One region of the Mesorhizobium sp. WSM4847 genome, then DNA from elsewhere that is predicted to be linked to it. Evidence: predicted binding sites of a transcription regulator. Region 1 holds the regulator's gene; the other holds the start of a gene.
The links. Region 1 encodes LexA, which represses DNA repair genes until DNA is damaged. Its sites were predicted from a motif close to TGTTCNNNNTGTGTTCNG; they were not measured.

Region 1 (10,441 bases):
CACCTGCTTTTGATGGGCAAGGCGCCCGCCAATGCATCTTCCCGAAAGTCGGAATCGATTTTCGGAGAGCATGATGCATAGATACAAAGCGTTAGAGCGTAGTTTGTGCGTCCAAACGGACGCACGTCGCTCCAGGGTGACCTGACGATGTCGGCCGCCCTCACCCATCTTGGCGCGGAAGGCGAAGCCAATATGGTCGATGTCGGCGACAAGGCGGAGACGACCCGCACGGCAATCGCCGAAGGTCTTGTCTCGATGCGGCCCGAAACGCTGAAAATGATTCTCGACGGCGATGCCAAGAAAGGCGACGTGCTGGGTACGGCGCGCATCGCCGGCATCATGGCGGCCAAGAGGACGCATGAGCTGATCCCGCTCTGCCATCCGCTGCTGTTGACCAAGATATCGGTAGACATCGAACCTGACGCGACGCTGCCCGGCCTGAAGGTCACGGCGCTGGCCCGCGTCACCGGCAAGACCGGCGTCGAGATGGAAGCGCTGACCGCCGTCTCGGTCGCCTGCCTGACCATCTATGATATGGCCAAGGCGGTCGATCGCGGCATGGCCATCTCCGGCATCAGGCTGGTGGAAAAGACCGGCGGCAAATCCGGCGACTACAAGGCGGATGCCGAGGGGGCAGGCCAATAATGGCGCTGCTTGCGGTCGCCGAGGCGCTCGAGCACCTGCTTGCGGATGCTGCGCCCTTGCAGGCTGAAAGCGTCGCCCTGATGGATGCCGCCGACCGCGTGCTGGCGGAGCCGCTCATGGCGCTCCGCACCCAGCCGCCATTCAACGCGTCGGCCATGGACGGCTATGCCGTGCGGGCCGACGATGTCGCGTCCGTGCCCGCGAGACTTTCGGTGATCGGCATGGCGCCGGCCGGACGAGGCTTTGCCGGAACAGTCGGCGCGGCGCAGGCCGTGCGCATCTTCACCGGCGCGCCGCTTCCCGGAGGCGCCGACACCATCGTCATCCAGGAGAATGTCCGCGACCTCGGCGGCGGCATGGTCGAAGTGACCGCGCCGACGGTTGAAGGCCGCAACATCCGCCGCCTCGGGCTCGATTTCTCGCAGGGCGACATGCTGCTGGAGAAAGGCCGCCTGTTTGATCCGGCGGCATTGTCGCTGGCGGCGTCGGCCAACCACCAGCAGGTCCGCGTGGTGAAACGGCCGCTGGTCGCCATCATCGCCACCGGCGACGAATTGCTGCCGCCGGGCAGCGACCTTGGCCCCGACCAGATAATCTCCTCCAATGCCTATGGCGTCGCCGCCGCGGCCCGCTCGGTCGGCGCCAGCGCACTCGATCTCGGCATCGCCGCCGACCGCAAGGACGCGATCGCCGCGCTGGTGACAAAAGCCGTCGACGCAGGCGCGGACGTCATCGTCACGCTGGGCGGCGCCTCGGTCGGGGACCATGACCTCGTCCATGACGTGCTGACCGGCGAAGGCATGGCGCTCGATTTCTGGAAAATCGCCATGCGGCCCGGCAAGCCACTGATGTTCGGGCGGCTGGGCGCCATCCGCTGCATCGGCCTGCCTGGCAATCCGGTGGCCAGCCTGGTCTGCACGCAGCTCTTTCTGAAGCCGCTGCTGGCGCGGCTCGGCGGCCGCGCCTTCCGCCAGGACATGCGTCTGGCGCGGCTCGGCGCCGCCATGCCGGCTAACGATCTCAGGCAGGACTATGTACGCGCGGTGGTGAAGGAAGAAGCTGGCACGCTTGAGGCAACGCCGTTCAGTATCCAGGATTCCTCGATGCTCAGAATGCTGGCCGACGCCAACGGACTGGTCGTACGCGAGCCATTCGCTCCCGCAGCCGCAGCCGGCGCCGCCTGCAGCGTGCTGATGCTACGCTGAACAAAACGTCAACACATTCATTAAACTTTAAATGGTTGCGGAACACAACTGGAACAGATAGTGTTTGTTCTGGGTTTGTTTTTCTGATTCTGTTGGGGGTCGCGATGCTGACACGCAAACAACATGAACTGCTGATGTTCATCCACGAACGGCTGAAGGAAAGCGGCATTCCGCCCTCGTTCGACGAGATGAAGGAAGCGCTCGACCTCGCCTCCAAATCAGGGATCCACCGGCTGATCACGGCGCTGGAGGAACGCGGTTTCATTCGCCGCCTGCCCAACCGCGCCCGCGCGCTGGAGGTGCTGCGCCTGCCCGATTCGATCGCGCCGGGCCTCAATGCGGCGCGCAAATTCTCGCCGAGCGTCATTCAAGGCTCCCTTGGGCAGGGCGGCCTCGGACGCCAGATCAAGCCGGCGCCTTCGCGCATGCGTGCTGCCGGCAATGACGACGACGTCGTTGCCACCGTCTCCATACCGGTGATGGGCCGCATCGCTGCCGGTGTGCCGATCGACGCCATCCAGCACCAGACGCATTCGATCTCGGTGCCACCGGACATGATCACCGGCGGCACGCACTACGCGCTGGAGGTCAAGGGTGATTCGATGATCGAGGCCGGCATCTTCGACGGCGACACGGTCATCATCCGCAACGCCGAAACCGCCCAGCCTGGCGAGATCATTGTCGCTCTGGTCGACGAGGAGGAAGCGACGCTGAAACGATTCCGCCGCAAAGGTGCCTCGATCGCACTGGAAGCCGCCAATCCGGCCTACGAGACGCGCATCTTCGGGCCGGACCGGGTCAAGGTGCAGGGCAAGCTCGTCGGACTGATCCGGCGTTACTGAACGGCAGGCTTCTTGGGTTTCTCGGCCCTGCGGTATGGCGGCAGGCCCCTCGCCTCGCGCGAAAATCGCCGCTGCTCATGCCAAGGCCTGTATGGCTGTCTGACGGCAAAACGGATTTCTGCGCGCGTCTTCGCCGATAGCGGATCGAAGAAGACGGCGGCACTGCCCATGCGAGCGAGCTGCCGTTTGGTGACGACGAGAACCAGCGGGTTGCGGCAGGGTTTGTAATAGGCTGTGGCATCGTCGATGACGATCAAATCCGCAAAGGCACAGGCCGGCCGCGCGGTTTTGCGGTTGTCGGCGAGCGCGATGAGCGCGCCGGACGGATGCCGGGCCAGGCACAGGCCGGCAGTGCAGGTGAAAGGCGCTCCCGGCGGCAGGTCGGCCGGATCGGCGATGTCGAACCGCACATCTCCTTTTTCGAATGTCTCCGGCTCGACGATCGTTGTTGAAACCAGCGCATGTTTCCAGTTGTCGGTGGTGAATTCGTTCGAACGCATCCGGTTGACGGCAAGTTCGCCGCCGCCGATCGGCAGCGCCACCAGATGCGCATCCTCCGAGATCAGCACGTCGGGGGTGCGCGTCTCGGAAATCGTCAGCAGGCCGGCGAGCGCAAAGGGAAGTGCCGCAAGCCGCAGCCATGTCGTCGCCATCGTGGCGATGACTAAGGCGACCGTCACCAGCAGAACCGATTGCAACGAAATCAGGCCGACTGCATCGACCGGCGAACGCTCCGAGATCCATCCCGAAATTGCAATCATCGCCGTCAGGCCCTTGCCCATCATGTAGAGGAAAGGGCCGTCGAGGCCGAAAGGCATTGCCAAGGCGCTGAGGACGGCCAGGAACATGACGATCGTGACGATCGGCATGACGGCCAGATTGGCGAACAGGCTGAGCGGCGAGACGCGCTGGAAGTGCCAGATGGCGAAGAGCGCGGTGGCGCTGCCGGCAATGATGGAGGTCATTGCGATGGTGCCTGCCCCGGCGACGAGCTTGCGCGTGACGAAAGCGACCGGTGACCGTCGCTGTCGCGGCGCCTTGGCCTTGTCGGCACGATAGTCGGACCAACCGGCATAGGCGCCCACGAGAGCCGCAGTCGCGGCGAACGACATCTGGAAGCTTGCGCCGACCACCTCGTGCGGCGACACGACGATGACGGCGATGGCCGAAATCGCCAGGTTGCGCATGGTGAGTGCCGCCCGGTCGAACAGCACGGCGACAAGCATTACCGCCAGCATGATGAAGCTGCGTTCAGCCGCGACCACGATACCGGAAAAGATCAGATAAGCAGCGATGGAGACGAGTGCAGCAGCAGCCGCATATTTTTTGACCGGCCGGCGCGACGAAAAGTCGGGAAACAGCGCAAAGGCGCCGCGCAGCAATCCCATGACGGTGCCGGCGACAAGCGCCATGTGCAGGCCGGAAATGGAGATGATGTGGTAGATGCCGGTGCGCCGCATCGATTCGTTTATCTCTTCGGGGATGCCGGCACGCACGCCGACGATCAGCGCAGCGGCAATCTCCCCCTCGGCACCACCGATGCTGTCCCTGATATGGTCGGCGATGGTTTCGCGCGCCTTCTCGATCGACGAAGAAAGGCGTGCGGTTAACGGTGCATCTTCGGAGACGACGATCTTTGGACTGCCGAGGAAAAAGCCACTGGCACCGATGCCGGCGAAATAGCTGTCAAAGGAAAAGTCAAAGCTGTCCGGTCTGACCGGGCCAGTCGGAGGCAGAAGCCTCACATAGCCGGTTGCCACCGAGCCTGCGGTCATCTCAGCGGGAATCTTGCGTGCCGACACCCTGACACGTTCGGGTGCATAACGCAGTGTCGGCCGGGCGGTCGACATCACGTCGATGGTCAGCCTGATCCGGCCGTTCGCCATCTGGTCGAGCCTGACGACACGGCCGGTCAGCCGGGTCTGGATTTCCGAACCGAGCATCTTCGTTCCGGCGCGCCAGGTTTCAACCTTGGCGGCGAGCACACCAAGCGCGCACAGCAACGCTGCCATGAAGCACAGGTGCGTTTTGCGGCGTGAGCGCGTGACGGCCGCACACAATGCCGTAAGGACCACGACGGCGATGGGCTGGGCAAAGTCCGGTTCGACGGCAAGCGAAAAATAGACGATCACCCCGCATGCCAGGAAAACCGGCACCAGCAGGAAGGCGACGCCCCGGTCGAGTTCCAGGCCGGCTGCCGCGGCCACGCTGTTGCGGACACCGGATGGTGAAAGATGGCTGAGCTGTCGGCGAAAACGAATGACAGGGCCGGGTGCTGAAGCCGGTATCGGCGCCGGGCGATCCGGCGAAAGAGGCTGGATGCTCAGCGGCGACGCAGGCAGCGAAACGGGTAGCGACTCAGTGTGAGGAACGTCGGCAAACAGCGATCGTTCGCTGACGCTTGCGGTCGCGCCCTCGCTCTCGTCCACGCCGCGGCCTGGTCCAGCCATAGGGTTCGCCCCTTGCGCCCTTGACCTCCTATGCTACATGAACGCGCGACGCGCGAAAGTCCGCGCAGCCACATCCGTTTCCTGCGCTTGCCCCGAGAGTTCCATGTCCGACAAGGTCGTCACCCGTTTTGCCCCTTCGCCCACCGGATTCCTGCATATTGGCGGGGCGCGCACGGCGCTGTTCAACTGGCTGTATGCGAAACACACCGGCGGCAGGATGCTGCTGCGCATCGAGGACACCGATCGCGAGCGTTCGACCGATGCGGCAACCGCTGCCATCCTCGATGGGCTCTCCTGGCTCGGCCTCACCTGGGACGGCGAGCCGGTATCGCAGTTCGAGCGAGCGCCGCGCCACCGCGCGGTCGCCGAGGAGCTGGTGCGCCTCGGCAAAGCCTATTACTGCTATGCCGCGCCGGCTGAGCTGGAGGCGATGCGCGAGAGTGCGCGGGCCAAGGGCTTGCCTCCCCGCTATGACGGCCGCTGGCGCGACCGCGACCCGTCAGAGGCGCCGGTTGGCGCCAGGGGCGCGATCCGCATCAAGGCGCCGGCCGAAGGCGAGACGGTGGTGCATGACCGCGTGCAGGGCGAAGTCCGCTTCCCCAACAAGGACCTCGACGATTTCATCATCCTGCGCTCGGACGGCAACCCGACCTATATGCATGCCGTCGTCGTCGACGACCACGACATGGGCATCACCCACATCATCCGCGGCGACGACCATCTGACCAATGCCGCCCGCCAAATGGTGATCTATCGAGCCTTGGGCTGGGAGGTGCCGTCAATCGCGCATATCCCGCTGATCCATGGCGCCGACGGCGCCAAGCTGTCGAAGCGGCACGGCGCCCTCGGCGTTGAAGCCTATCGCGCCATGGGCTATCTGCCCGAGGCACTGCTCAACTACCTGGCGCGGCTCGGCTGGAGCCACGGCGACGACGAGGTCATATCGATCACCGACATGATTGCGTGGTTCGACATCGGCGATGTCAACAAGGGGGCCGCCCGCTTCGACTTCGCCAAGCTCGAGGCGCTGAACGGCGTGCATATGCGGCGCATGAACGAGCCCGAATTGCTCGATATCTTCATCAACACCTTGCCCTATCTCGAAGGCGGCCCGGCGATCGCAGCGCGCCTCGACGACACACGCAAGGCGCAGTTGCTGGCCGCCCTGCCCGGCTTGAAGGAGCGCGCCAAGACGCTGGTCGAGCTGGTCGACGGTGCCGCCTTCCTGTTTGCCGAGCGGCCGCTGCCGATCGACGAGAAGGCGGCGGCGCTGCTCGGCGGCGAGGCGCGCGAGATCCTGCGGGGCGCCCATGCGGCGCTGAAGGCGATTTCAGGGGATTGGACGGCCGCAGCGGCGGAAGCGGCGATCCGCGAATATGCGCTGGCCGGCGGTCATAAGCTTGGCGCAGTGGCCCAACCTTTGCGCGCCGCGCTCACCGGCAAAAGCACCTCGCCCGGCGTGTTCGACGTGCTTGCCGTGCTTGGCCGCGAGGAAAGCCTGGCGCGCGTCGCGGATCAAATCGATTAGCAAAACTGGCCCAAGAAGATTGGCATTGAAAGGTGGGTTTCGCAGTGCAACATTAGATCTTGGCCCAATTTGGCACGCAATCCAATTGCGGGCGCAACGCGCGAACTCCGATACTTTCGACGTGTTGCTTGCAGAAATTTTGCCTTTGCCGACATGAGAAAACAAAAAGGAGTTTGCAATGTCCGAAGCTGCGACAAAAAAGGAATTTGGCGGCAAAACCCACGCGTCGACCGCGAAACTTGAATTCGGCGGCAAAACTCACGAACTCAAGGTGCGAAGCGGCTCGGTCGGACCTGATGTCATCGATATCGGCGCGCTTTACAGCACCACCGGGGCCTTCACCTATGATCCCGGCTTCACCTCGACGGCAAGTTGCGAGTCGGAAATCACCTTCATCGATGGCGATGCCGGCATCCTTTTGCATCGCGGTTATCCGATCGACCAGTTGGCCGAGCACGGCGACTTCCTCGAAGTCTGTTATCTCTTGCTCTACGGCGAACTGCCGACCAAGGCGCAGAAGGACGATTTCGACTACCGGGTGACGCGCCACACCATGGTGCACGAGCAGATGTCGCGCTTCTTCACCGGCTTTCGCCGCGACGCCCACCCGATGGCGGTGATGTGCGGCGTGGTCGGTGCGCTGTCAGCTTTCTATCACGATTCCACCGACATCTCGGACCCCTACCAGCGCATGGTCGCATCGATGCGGCTGATCGCCAAGATGCCGACGATCGCGGCGATGGCTTATAAATACCACATCGGCCAGCCCTTCATTTACCCGAAGAACGAGCTGAATTTCGCGGCCAACTTCCTGCATATGTGCTTTGCCGTGCCGTGCGAGGAATACAAGATCAACCCGGTGCTGGCGCGTGCGATGGAGCGCATCTTCATCCTGCACGCCGATCACGAGCAGAACGCCTCGACCTCGACCGTCCGCCTCGCCGGCTCGTCGGGCGCCAATCCGTTCGCCTGCATCGCCGCCGGCATCGCCTGCCTGTGGGGACCGGCCCATGGCGGCGCTAACGAGGCAGCCTTGAACATGCTGGGCGAGATCGGCCAAGTCGACCACATCCCGGAGTTCATCGCCCGCGCCAAGGATAAGAACGATCCGTTCCGATTGATGGGCTTTGGCCACCGCGTCTACAAAAACTACGATCCGCGCGCCAAGATCATGCAGAAGACCGCACATGAGGTCTTGGGCGAACTCGGCATCAAGGACGATCCGCTGCTCGATATCGCCATGGAACTGGAAAGGATCGCTCTGACCGATTCCTATTTCATCGAGAAGAAGCTTTATCCGAACGTCGATTTCTATTCCGGCATCACGCTGAAGGCGCTGGGCTTCCCCACCACCATGTTCACCGTGCTGTTCGCGGTCGCCCGCACCGTCGGCTGGATCGCGCAGTGGAAGGAGATGATCGAGGATCCGCACCAGAAGATAGGCCGCCCGCGCCAGCTCTATACAGGTGCGCCGGAACGCGACTACGTGCCGATTGCTAAACGGTGAATAGTGAATAGTGAATAGTGAATAGTGAATAGTGAATAGTGAATAGTGAATAGTGAATAGTGAATAGTGAAGCAGGGTCTCTTTGTGGCCTATGCTCAAGCAGGATTTTGACCATTCACCATTCACTATTCACCACTTCACCATTCACCGCTTGATACACCTCATCACGACCCCTGCAGCGATGTCGCCAGACGGTCTGTCGACGGCCATGCGTCTGGCCACCTCGGCAAAACCGCCCTTCTGCCATGCGCGATAGGCGGTGTCGGAAAACAGCGCCTCCAACTGCCGCGCCAGATAGTGCGGTCGCACATATTCGTTGTAGCTCTCCGGCACGATCGGGCGGTCGGCGATGAGATTGGGCAAGGAGGCGCTCCATACGGTGACCAGGCGTTGGGCCATCCGCATGACCGGATCGAGCCGGTAGCAGGAGATCATCGGCACACCCGACAGCGCCAGTTCCAGCGACACCGTTCCCGATGCGATCAGCGCTGCGTCGGCCTTGCCGAAGGCCTGCCATTTGCGCTCGGGATCAAGGATGATCTCCGGCTTCTCGTCCCAGCTTGCCACCGAAGCCCTGACCAGGTCGGCGACATGCGGCACCGTCGGCAACAGCAGGCGCAAGCGGTGTCCGCGAGCACGCAGGATCGAGATCGTCTTGCCGAACGGGCCGGCCAGCCGTCGCACCTCGCCGCGACGCGAGCCGGGCAGCACAAGCAGTGTCTTCACACGATCGTCGGACAGGTCGCGCGGCAGGCTTTGCGCCTTGGCGGCGCCGAGCACGCCCGGATCGTGGGTAAGGCGATGGCCGACATAGGTGCCGGTCGGACCGCCGAGGCGGGCGAGTTCCCTCACTTCGAAAGGCAGGATGCAGAGGATGTGGTCGACATACGGTTTCATCGCCACCGCCCTGCCCGGCCGCCATGCCCAGACGCTCGGGCAGACATAGTGGACGATCGGGATTGCTGGATCGGCGGCACGCACCTTTTTCGCCACGCGCAGCGAAAAATCCGGGCTGTCTATGGTGATGAGGCAGTCCGGCTTTTCATTGGCGACCGCACCGGCCGTCTGGCTGATCCGTCGTATCAGGCGCGGCAGATCGCGCAGGATGGCGCTCAATCCCATCAGCGCGATCTCGCCGCCGTCGAACAGCGGCGTGAGGCCGAGCGCCTGCAAATGCCGGCCGCCGATGCCGACGAGCCGGACCTCGCGGCCGGTCACGCGCTTGAGCGCCTCTACGATGTCGGCGCCAAGCAGGTCGCCGGATTCCTCGCCGGCGACGATGGCGATCTTCAGCGGTCGCTCAGTCGCCATGCACCGGCTCCGCAGCAGGCAGGCCGATCACGAACATGCCGAGCGCGTTGGCGCGAGCGACGACTGTCGGGCCTTCGAGAACCAGCGAGCGGCCGGCTTCGACGGCAATGCCGGCAAGTCCGGCGGCATGCGCCGCCTCGATCGTCTGCGGGCCGATGGAGGGCAGATCGGCGCGCAACTCCTGGCCAGGCTTGGCGCATTTGACCAGGACGCCGCGCGTTCTGCCGGCCAGCCTGCCATGGCCGCGCAACTGCCGTGTTCGATCGAGCAATCCGTCGGTACCCTCGATGCCTTCCAGCGCGATGGCGCGGCCGCCGATCGCAACAGCCGCCTGGCCGATATCCAGCGCGCCGATGGCCATTGCCGCTGCGTGGGCCGCTTTGATGTCGCGCCAGTCGGATTTCCGCGGCGCTGCCTTGGTCAGCGCGCCTTCGGCGGCGACCAGTTCCGGCACGATCTCATGGGCGCCGACCACCTTGATGCCGCTGCGCTCGACCCTTCGCACGAACAGTTTCAACACGGTGTCGTCGCCTTGGGTTACGCCGACAAGAAGGCTGGGCACCCAGGCGAGCAGGCCGAGATTGAGGCGCATGGCGCTCAGCCTGGGGCGGCGTGTGATATGGCCCGCTGTCACCAAATGGGTAACATGACTATTTTTGAGCGTCGGCAGCAGTGAGCCGACATCCTCCAGCCTCAACGTCGCCTGCTCATAGGCGTCGAAGTCGGCTATCCGGTCGACCTCGCCCGCCACTATTACCACGAAGGGAGACTTGCCTTGCCCAGCAAGCGCCTTGGCGACTTCGACCGGCAAACTGCCGCCGCCGGCGATGATGCCGACCCTGGCGTCTGGCGCGAGATCAAGGCCCGTCCGGGTGCCCTCAATCTTCGTCATCGGCATCGTCGCCGCCGCCAGCCTTGAGCGACGGGACGGCATAGTGCCGCTTACCGCGACT
Region 2 (10,441 bases), on a different contig from region 1:
TGCGCCGCGCTGCCGATCACGGTGTAGTGGCCGCGGGCCGTCGCCACCCACTGGTAGAGCTGGCGGATGGTGAAGTTGTGCTCGTCGGCAATCTGGCGGATCAGCGCCTGGCGGCTCTTCATGCCTTCGGTTTCCCGGCTCGGCGGCAGCGGTCCGTCGAGCGGGTAACCCCGGATGTCGAGCGTCTGGCCGGCCAGCCCATTGAGCAGGGCCACGCCATCCTCGGGCAGGATCAGCTCGTTCAGCTGCTGGTACTTGGCGCGGGCTTCCTCTTCGGTGCGGCCGACGAAGGGTGCTACGCCCGGCATGATCAGCACCTGCCCGGGATCGCGGCCGACTGCCGCCACGCGCGCCTTGATGTCGCGGTAGAATTCTTGCGCCGAGGCCAGGTTCTGATGGGCGGTGAAGATGACCTCAGCCGACTGGGCGGCGAGCTTGCGTCCGTCCTCCGACTGCCCGGCCTGAACCACCACCGGATGGCCCTGCACCGGTCGCGGCACATTGAGCGGGCCTTTGACGCTGAAATGCCGGCCCTTGTGGTCGATGTCGTGAAGCTTGTCCTTGTCGTAGAAGCGCCCCGACTTCTTGTCGCGGATGAAGGCATCGTCTTCCCAGCTGTCCCACAGCGCCTTGACCGTCTCGACATGTTCATCCGCGCGGGCATAACGCTCGGCGTGGGCAGGCTGCGTCACGCGATTGAAATTGCGCGCGGTCTCGTCACCCGCCGAGGTCACCACATTCCAGCCGGCCCGGCCGTTCGACAGCAGGTCGAGCGAGGCGAACTTGCGGGCGAGCGTATAGGGCTCCTCATAGGTGGTGGAGGCGGTGGCGATGAAGCCCAGATGCGTGGTGAGCGGCGCCAATGCGGCAAACAGCGTCACCGGCTCGAACCCGGCGATCTTGGCATTGCCGCCTTCGCGGGCGCCGAGGCCGACGGTCAGATTGTCGGCCAGGAAATAGGCGTCGAACAGGCCGCGCTCGGCGGTCAGCGCGAGCTGCCTGTGGAACTCGAAATTCGTCGCGCCGTCGGCCGGCGCGTCAGGATGGCGCCAGGCTGCGATATGCTGTCCGCCACCGGGCAGGAAAGCACCAAGCTTGATCTGCCTCGACTTGCTGGGTCTGGTCATTGCGGGCTCCTTCTGAGCTGTGCGGGAAGCGAATTGAGGACACGGGGCCGGTATTCAGGCGGCAAGACCGACGCTGCGTGGCACCGCACGGCATGCTTCGGCGACCGCTTGGCTGGCGCGAGCATGGATGGCTTCGGACACCAGCACGCCGTTGGCGAAGTCCTTGTCGGAGGCGTAGATCGCGGTCGGCAGGGTCAAAGCCTCGAAGAAGCCGAACAGCGGCCGCAGCTGATGTTCGACCACCAGCGAATGACGATCGCCGCCGCCGGTTGCAGCAAGGATCACCGGCTTTCCCCGCAGGGATGACGGGTCGAGCAGGTCGAAGAAATGCTTGAAAAGCCCGGTGTAGCTGCCTTTGAAAGTCGGCGAGCCAACCACCAGAACGTCGGCGCCCAGCAATCGCTCGACGATGTTCCTGGCCGATGGATCCAGATCGCCAATGCGCCTTGCCAGCGGAAACGACCGACCGAGATCCTCGATGTCGAAAACGGTCGAGGCTGCACCGGTGCTGCTCGCCACCTCCGCAACGATGTGGCTGATGAACGCCTTGGTCTTCGACGGACGGGTCAGGTTGCCCGACAGCCCCACCACCAGATTTTTCGACATTTGGGCTCCTCGCAAAACGCTTGTGTGCTTTAACTCTACTAAGTTTATAGAGTTTAATGAGAAAGAAGATTTCAAAACGAGCCCGCCAAGCGGATTGAGTTTGCGGCACATCGCCGTTGATTGGTTCTTTCGACGCGAAATGCGAACGGCGAGTTCGGCAACGGCGCCTTGACCGCATTCCGGCCATGCGTTGATGATCTCACACCAAAGGCATCGCCCCGGAGGATTCGCATGAAAACAGCCGTTCTGACCTACCTGCTCCTGGCCATTTTGCTGGCGTCGCCGGCGCAGGCGGGCTGGAAGCCGGTCGAGAAGGTCGAGACCTACGCCGTTTCAGGGCAGACCGGTCCCCAGCTCCATGCCTCGATGGGCGAGCGCGGTCCGACGATCGGCAAAAGCAGGGTCCGCGCCATGGCCTATACCAATTTCAAGCTGACCTGGGTCAGGGACTATCAGCGGCAAGGCAATGCCTGTGTGCTGGTGTCGGCGCGCCCAAAACTCATCATAACCTATACCTTGCCCAAAGCGTCCGGGCCGGTGCCGGCCGCCGTGCAGAAGAGCTGGGACGTTTTCGCCGCTGGCCTCGCCGCCCACGAAAAGGTGCATGGCGACATCATCGTCGACATGGTCCGCAAGATCGAGACGGCGACCATCGGCCTGTCCGTCGCCGACGATCCCGGCTGCAAAAAGATCAGGACCGAAATGACCACGCGGCTTGCCGAACTCTCCCAGGCGCAGCGGCAGGCAAGCCGCGATTTCGACCGGGTAGAATTCGCCCCGCGCGGCAATCTGCAGCGGCTGATCGTCGCTTTGCTGATGGGGCGGTAGTATTGTGACGCCTGAGCGAGGCACCCCCCTCTGCCCTGCCGGGCATCTCCCCCTCAAGGGGGGAGATTGCGCCTTCGCGTCGCTCCGGCCTCAATCGCCGATGTTGAAGGACGAGGTGCGGCGTTGCGGTCAGCCAATCTCCCCCTTGAGGGGGAGATGCCCGGCAGGACAGAGGGGGCGCCGTAGAGTGCAGGCCTCGCCTCACCCCGTCACCGGCGTCCACATCACATCCTCGACCCGCATCGCCCCCGTCGCCAGCATCACCAGCCGGTCGAAGCCGAGTGCGGCGCCGCTTGCCTGCGGCATGATGGCCAGTGCGGCGAGGAAATCCTCGTCGATCGGATAGCGTTCGCCGTAGATGCGCTGCTTCTCGTCCATTTCGAGGATGAAGCGCCGGCGCTGCTCGTCGGCGTCGGTCAGCTCGCCGAACGCATTGGCCAGCTCGACGCCGCAGCAATAGAGCTCGAAGCGCTCGGCGGTCCTCGGGTCATCGGCGCTCGGCCGGGCAAGGGCGGCCTCCGAGATCGGATAGCCGTAAAGAATGGTGGCGCGCCCCTGCCCCAGCGCCGGCTCGATCTTTTCCACCAGCACCCGACTGAACAGATCGGCCCAATTGTCGTCGGGCGCGGTGCGCAAGCCCGCCTGGACCAGAGCCGCATGCAGCGCCTCACGATCGGTGCTGCCGTCGGCGGCGACCGTGACCAACAGATCGATACCGGCATAGCGGATAAAAGCCTCGGCGACGTTCAACCGTTCCGGCTCGGCGAACGGATCGGCCTCGCGGCCGCGAAAGGCGAAGCGTTTCGTGCCGGCGCGCTCGGCGGCCAGCGCGACAAGCCCGGCGCAATCCTGCATCAGGCTGTCGTAGGTCTCATCGGCCCGGTACCATTCGAGCATGGTGAAGGACGGATGGTGCAATGGGCCGCGCTCGCGGTTGCGATAGACGGCACTCAGGCTGAAGATGCGTTTCTCGCCGGCGGCGAGCAGCTTCTTGCAGGCGAATTCCGGCGAGGTGTGCAAATAGAGCGGCTGGTGCCGCCCATCTGGGCCGAGCGCCTCGGTGGCGAAGGCCGACAGATGCGCCTCGTTGCCGGGCGAGACCTGCAGCGCCGCGGTCTCGACTTCGACGAAGTCGCGGCGGGCAAACCAGTCGCGCACGGCCGCGGTGATGGCGTTGCGCAGGATCAACCGCGGCCGCCGGTCGGCGTGAACATCAGGCGTCCACCAGGGCGAGGCGGCGGTCATGGCGACAGGATTTGCATCGAGGACTGGCGATTGCCGCCAAGATGCGCTAGGCCGCACCGAACGGCTCCCGCAGCCGATTTGCGCCATTCGGCGCTCCCAGGCCAGTCAACGCTGTTAGGAATAAAGCCCGTGAAGGTCATCGCCAGTTCCCTACGCAAAGGCAATGTCGTCGAAAAGGACGGCAAGCTCTATGTGATCCTCTTTGCCGAAAACATCCATCCGGGCAAGGGCACGCCGGTGACCCAGCTCGACATGCGCCGCATCTCCGACGGGGTGAAGGTTTCGGAGCGCTACCGCACCACCGAGCAGGTCGAGCGCGCCTATGTCGAGGAGCGCGAGCATACCTTCCTCTACCACGACGCCGAAGGCTATCATTTCATGAACCCGGAAAGCTATGACCAGGTCGCGGTGCCGGAAAGCGTGGTCGGCGAGATGGCGCCCTATCTCAAGGAAGGCATGGCGGTGCAGATTTCACAGTACAACGGCATCGCCATCTCGCTGGTGCTGCCGCAGCGCGCCACCTTCGAGGTGGTCGAGACCGAGCCGGTGACCAAGGGCCAGACGGCGTCCTCATCCTACAAGCCGGCGACGCTGTCCAACGGCGTGCGCACGCTGGTTCCGCCGCACATCACCGCCGGCACCCGCGTGGTGGTGATGACGGCTGATGCCGCCTATGTGGAGCGCGCCAAGGACTGAGAGGCAGGATCATTTCTGTCGTCACTGAAGGTGTCGCGCGCGATGAATGCCAAGGCGCAACTCACGCCGGTGCCGGCATGCGTGCCGTCTCCTTCACTGAACAGTGCAGATTCAGCCAAGGATGACACCCGCCACCAGAACCGTAAGGATCATCGACAGCGGGACGGCAAGCAGGCAGCAGGCCTCCAAGGTGTTGATTTGCCAAGAGTTCATCGGGCGCTTCCCAGTTGGTTTCCTGTCTAAACGGTCAGACCGGGATGGCAGTTCCACGAAAAATCTCCCGCGTCATTCCGTGCCACGATCACGCCGATCGACACGAACCTCGGTCATCCAGCGGGCACGCGCCAGATGCGTCGCCCAGGCGCGGAATGCCCGTTCTGGCTCCTGCTCCGGGTCAATGTGCAGGACGGTGTGGGCGACCTCACGCCAATCGGCGCTGTCCGCCGAAGCATCGAGCAGCCGGATGTAAGTCAGCATGCAGTGCTCGTCATACGCGGTCAGCGCCGAAGACGTCGGCGCCGTATCTGCGAAATGAGCGTTTTGCGGCATCTTTGGCATTGTGATTTACCAGCAATGGCGCAGCGTAACAGGCCGTCGGGAAACCCGCGCCCTTCAATTGGAGGACGCTGGCCAAAACGCATTGCCAAACGCCCCGTTTGCCCCTTCACCGCGGCCGCCGCATCAGCATCATGCCGTAATGCACCGCCAGCAAGTCCAGCCCGATTTTGAGCAGTTTCGACAGCACATCCCGCGGCTCGCCGGTCTGTTCGGCCAGGCTCTTCACCGTTTCGCCGGCGCAGCAGACTTTTTGCACCACGACCGACACCTCCCAATGCGCAAGCGCCCTGGTGGCGTCGGCATAGGCGCGGCCGGCGGACAGGATGCGGTCGGCAACGCCGCCGCCGATGGGTCCGCCGTCGACGCGCTCGATCAGCGCCATCGGCTTGACGCCGTCCTGTGCCGAGACGCGAAAATCCTCGCGGTAGCGCATGCCCGCCTCGCGCTGCTGGCGCGACAGCGAGGTGATGCCGGTCAGCGGGTCGACATTGCGCACCCGCACAATCCCGCCGGTCGCGGTGTGGCCGTTATTGGACACCTCATAGACGCGCCTCGCCTCCAGCGTGCCGGTCGCCAGCCGCTTGCGGCCAAAGGCATCGTCCTTCAGCGCGAAATCATGACCGACCTGCTTGCGGATGCGCACCTGCTCGGCCTCGCCCGTGGGTAATTTGGGCGGTTTGGCCTTTTGGGCGGTCTTCTTGCTCATCTGTGGCTCCTCGTTTCATTGCTGTCTTCGCAGAACCTGGGCTCCTCCGCGCAGCGGGGGCGAGGAACCGGGCCGCCGTGCTTGGCGAGAAGACTCTCGACCGATGCCGCTCACGCTGCGTCCGCGAGAGCCGTACGGCGATGGTCGCAGAACCGCGCCGCGTGATAGGCGCAGTAGCTTTTCAGCGGCCGCGTGCGCAAGCCGCAGCACAGCATCGCCAGTGCCGGCCGGCTGCCGGGCGCGTCGTTTTCGGGATTTTGCTCGAGCGTCAGGTCGAGCGGTGCGCGGCAGCGGTTGAACAGGCAGTCGATGAAGCGCATGGCCGCGACATGCGGCTGGCGCCCGACGGCGGCAGCGGGGCGCGGCGACGGCAGCTTGAGGGCCTCGCCGTCGGGCCCTTGGATCTCGCGCACCAACGGGCGCTGCGGCAGCCAGACCGGCGGCGCCAGCCTGGCCGGCGTGCGGGCGATGCTTTGCAATTTTGTGTCGGTATAGGCGGGCATGATGTTCTTCCATCGAGATCGAAAGGGTTGCGTAGATGCCGAAGCTGCCCCCTCTCCCCGTTCACGGGGAGAGGATGCCGGCAGGCAGGTGAGGGGCGGCGCGGCGTCGCCGATTACCTCTCCCAGGGGAAACCGCCCTGCCCGTGCGCCGGGCGAAGACGATGACCGTGCCGTCCTCGGTGCGGCTGCACGAAAGGCCCGCATTGCACGCGCCGAAATTCGGGGCCGGAGCCGTGAGGGGACGGCTCCGGCCGTTCCGGTTGCCGCCGCTGACGGCAGGGCCACCGGATCCGAGGCGCGAGCCTCGGGCTTCGTCCCGGCCGGGGAGGAGGACAGCCGGGACGGATGGGAAAGCGAGATGGAGCGTGGCTTGTGCATGGCTATATATAAGCATAACTCAAAAAATTATGCAAGCCATTCTTTCATGGACGAAACCGATTCTTATGTTTCAGATGGCGCCATGGCGAAAACCTCATTGTCGATCAAGGTCGGGGCGGCGATCCGCAAGGCGCGCAAGCAGCGCGGCCTGGTGATGCGCCATATTGCCGAGCACAACGACACCGACGTCGCCGCTGTCGGCAATTGGGAAACCGGCCGCAACCTGCCGAAAACCGAGAACCTTTTGAAGACCGCCGCCTTCCTGCGCATCGACCCGGTGGCGCTCGGCAAGGGCGAGGTCGTCTTCCTCGACGACGCCGACAATGTCGCCGACGCCGAGATCGTCACCGACGCCGCCCCCCTGCCCGCCGGCCCGATGGACATCGAGCTTCTGGGTGCCGCGGTCGGCGGCGACGACGGTGACTTCACCTTCAACGGCGAGGTCGCCGGCTATGTCCAGCGCCCGCCCGGCATCGCCCATCTGCGCAAGGTGTTCGCCCTGCACGTGCTCTCCGACTCGATGGTGCCGCGCTACGAGCCCGGCGAGATGCTCTATTGCGGCGGCCGCGACGCTGTGCCCGGCGACCACGTGGTGATCGAGATGTTTCCCGAGGAAAACGAGCGCAACGGCAAGGCCTTCATCAAAAAGCTGGTCAAGCGGACCGCCGCCGAGTTGGTCGTCGAGCAGTACAATCCGCCGAAGTCGCTGACCTTCAACCGCTACGCGATAAAACACGTCTGGCGCGTCATCCCGCTCAAGGAACTGCTGGGGTACTAGGGCGGCGGCGGAGCGCGCCCTTCTCCCCTTGTGGGAGAAGGTGGATCGGCGCGTAGCGCCGAGCCGGATGAGGGGTGCTGGACGGAATGAGGCATCGGCAATCCGTCGCCTTCGCTTCACTTCCCTGGAGCAAAGGCAGGCGTTGGCGATCCGTCCAACACCCCTCATCCGACCTCGCTTCGCGAGGCCACCTTCTCCCACAAGGGGAGAAGGAATCGCCACTCCCCATCAAGCCCGCCTGGATCTCTCCAGCGGAACCTCGCGCTCGCCAAGCATCCGCGCCTCGGCGCGGCGCTGCTGCCGCTCGTCGATGAACGCCGCCTGGATCGAGACCGCCGCGCCCGGCAGGCCATCGGCGCGACAGGCCGAGCAGCGAAGCCGCCCCGACAGCGCCGCCAGCGGCGTCTGCGCGGTCACCCCGAATCGCCTCAGCTCCGCCGGCTTCCACCATCTGTTTCGACCGCAATCGATACACTCGACCGCGATCGAGACGACCTCGGCGATCGTGGCTTCCTTGCCCGGCAATGCCATCGTCCCTGGTGCCTCGGTTCCTGTTTTGTTCACATCATTAGGGGTTTTTCCCGAAGAGTCGAGTCGGTTCCGCTCAACCCGTGCAAAAGTTTAACTTGTGCCAATTTTTGAGTTATGCTTATATAAAATACTCCAGACGAACGGGCGACGGGACCGGGTCTCCGTCGCGCCGCCGCCAGCCAAGGAGACGAAGATGGACGCCCTCTCCGCCCAGTTCGCCCGCGATTGCGGCTATACCAGCGACAGCCCGGCCATGCTCGCCGCCTTCGCCGCTATCCGCCGCGACGGCATAGGCCGGGCGCGCCTCGGCCATGGCCAGCGCAAGGCGCTGGTCGACCGGCTGAAGCTCGGCGAGGCCTTGTTCCTGGCGGCGATCCGCCCGGCGCAGTCGACTGAGGAGGCGCTCGAGGACGCCGCCCGCTTCATTGCCTGTTATCGCAATATGCCGCGCTGGCGCCAGGAAAGGCGCGGCGCCGATCTCGCCCGCGCCAGGCAGCAGCTTCTGCTGGCGCGCTTCTTCCGCCGCTACGGCCACCGCCTCTGGGCACGGCAGGCGGCCTAGGCTAGAGGTGAGTAACGTCGGCGCTGCCGCGCTGCCGGCACCTTCTCCCCGTATGGTGACGGGGAGAAGGGGCTGGCCGCAGCGTCGGCTCCATTTCTGAACGCCAGAGATTGGCGAAATCCTTTGCGAAGTGTCCCTTCTCCCCGTTCCTATACGGGGAGAAGTGCCCGGCAGGGCGATGAGGGGCAGCGCAGACCTGAAGCGATTACCCTCCACCTGCCCTCCACGCTCCTTGACAATCCGCCCTATTTGTTCTCTTTATGTTCGCACAAAACCCACCCTCAGGACAATGCGGCGTTCGAACTGCCGCGGGCGAACGGGCCGGATGGAAGCCAACATCCTCCACGCTGATCTGGACGCTTTCTATGCCTCGGTCGAACAGTTGCTCGACCCCGCCCTGCGCGGCAAGCCGATCGCCGTCGGCGGCGGCGTCGTCTTGGCCGCGTCCTACGAGGCCAGGGCTTTTGGCGTGCGCGGCGGCATGCCGGGGCGGCGCGCGCGGGAACTCTGCCCCGGGCTGATTTTCGTCGGCGGCCATTTCAAGGATTATCAGCGGCTCGGCGATGCGGCTATTCAAGTGCTCGGCGATTTTACCCCGGTGGTCGAGCGGATTTCCATCGATGAGGCCTTTGCCGACGTCGCCGGCTGCACCCACCTGTTCGGCCCGCCGGCCGAGATCGCGACAACCATCCGCCGCCGCGTGCGGGCCGAGCTTGGCTTGCCGATCTCGGTCGGCGTGGCGCGCACCAAGCACCTGGCCAAGATCGCCTCGCAGGTGGCCAAGCCCGACGGGCTGGTAGTGGTCGATCCGCGCCACGAGCTGGAGTTCCTTCACGATCTGCCGGTCGAGCTGATGTGGGGCGTCGGTCCGGTCACCAGGGAGCGGCTGGCCGGCATTGGTGTGCGCACCATCGGCGAACTGGCGAAGACCAATGGTGGGTCGCTGGAGCGTCTGCTCGGCCCGGCGGCAGGTGAAAAACTCAACGCGCTGGCCTGGAACCGCGATCCGCGAAAACTCGAGACGCAGCGCCGGGCACGATCGGCCGGCGCGCAATCGGCGCTCGGCAGGAAACCGGCCGAGGCAAAAATCTTCGTACCCACCCTGCTGCATCTGGCCGACAGGGTCGCCACCAGGCTGCGGGCGAAATCCCGGCCCGGCCGCACGGTGACGGTCCGCGTCCGCTTTGCCGATCTGCGCTCGGTGACGCGTTCGATCACGCTCGACCAGCCGATTTCGGCAACCGCGATGCTGGCCGAGATCGCCGAGGCGCTGGTGCGCAAGGTGCTTGTCGATCATCCGCACGAAAAGACCATTTCGCTGCTGGCGATCGCCGTCTCGCATCTGGAGAAGCAGCCGGCCCTGCAGCTGGAACTGCCGCTCGGCCTCGACGACGACCGCCTCCGCCCCGGCACCAGGAAGGGTGCGGCGCGCTGGACCGCGGACCACGCCATCGACAAGATCCGCGACCGCTTCGGCTGGGAGGCGGTCGGCTATGCCTCGGTCGCGCTCGGCCAATCGCGATCGGTCCCCGATGCGTTTCGCGAGCTGGCCGAAAAGGAATTGTAAGTAAGGGAAGGCAGTAGGCAGTAGGGGAGTAGGGGAATGGCCCCTGGAATGGCTTCCTCACCACTGCCCACTGCCCACTGCCTACTGCCCACTGCCTACTGCCTACTGCCTACTGCCTACTGCCTATTGCCCTACTCGCTTCCCAGCGGCGCCACGGCCGGTCCGTTCAAGGCCGTGCCATCGATTGCAAAATGCGAACCGTGGCAGGGGCAGTCCCAGCAGCGCTCGAGCGAGTTCCAGTGGACGTGGCAGCCGACATGCGTGCATGCGGCCGAGCGCTTGTAGAGCGTGCCGTCGTCATCGCGAAATGCGGCGATCTTGCTGAGCCCTTCGCGGACGATGGCACCTTCTCCCGG

Region 2: dinB (DNA polymerase IV) is a predicted target of LexA. The motif match lies at 8,769-8,786, and genes of this name have one in related genera.

What each region holds. Positions count from the first base shown of each region.
Region 1 is NZ_JBVVPY010000005.1:9,395-19,835, forward strand. It holds gene trpC (indole-3-glycerol phosphate synthase TrpC) at 1-81, shown strand, start outside; gene moaC (cyclic pyranopterin monophosphate synthase MoaC) at 148-645, shown strand; gene AC0L28_RS08265 (molybdopterin molybdotransferase MoeA) at 645-1,850, shown strand; gene lexA (transcriptional repressor LexA) at 1,955-2,692, shown strand; gene AC0L28_RS08275 (ComEC/Rec2 family competence protein) at 2,686-5,142, opposite strand; gene gltX (glutamate--tRNA ligase) at 5,246-6,670, shown strand; gene gltA (citrate synthase) at 6,849-8,177, shown strand; gene lpxB (lipid-A-disaccharide synthase) at 8,322-9,488, opposite strand; gene AC0L28_RS08295 (LpxI family protein) at 9,478-10,380, opposite strand; gene lpxA (acyl-ACP--UDP-N-acetylglucosamine O-acyltransferase) at 10,367-10,441, opposite strand, start outside.
Region 2 is NZ_JBVVPY010000019.1:97,401-107,841, forward strand. It holds gene AC0L28_RS24860 (LLM class flavin-dependent oxidoreductase) at 1-1,127, opposite strand, end outside; gene msuE (FMN reductase) at 1,182-1,733, opposite strand; gene AC0L28_RS24870 (DUF922 domain-containing Zn-dependent protease) at 1,965-2,561, shown strand; gene epmA (EF-P lysine aminoacylase EpmA) at 2,763-3,806, opposite strand; gene efp (elongation factor P) at 3,936-4,502, shown strand; gene AC0L28_RS24885 (DUF2285 domain-containing protein) at 4,788-5,060, opposite strand; gene AC0L28_RS24890 (DUF6456 domain-containing protein) at 5,167-5,766, opposite strand; gene AC0L28_RS24895 (hypothetical protein) at 5,877-6,269, opposite strand; gene AC0L28_RS24900 (XRE family transcriptional regulator) at 6,730-7,425, shown strand; gene AC0L28_RS24905 (hypothetical protein) at 7,654-7,956, opposite strand; gene AC0L28_RS24910 (hypothetical protein) at 8,150-8,518, shown strand; gene dinB (DNA polymerase IV) at 8,844-10,085, shown strand; gene AC0L28_RS24920 (FAD-dependent oxidoreductase) at 10,217-10,441, opposite strand, start outside.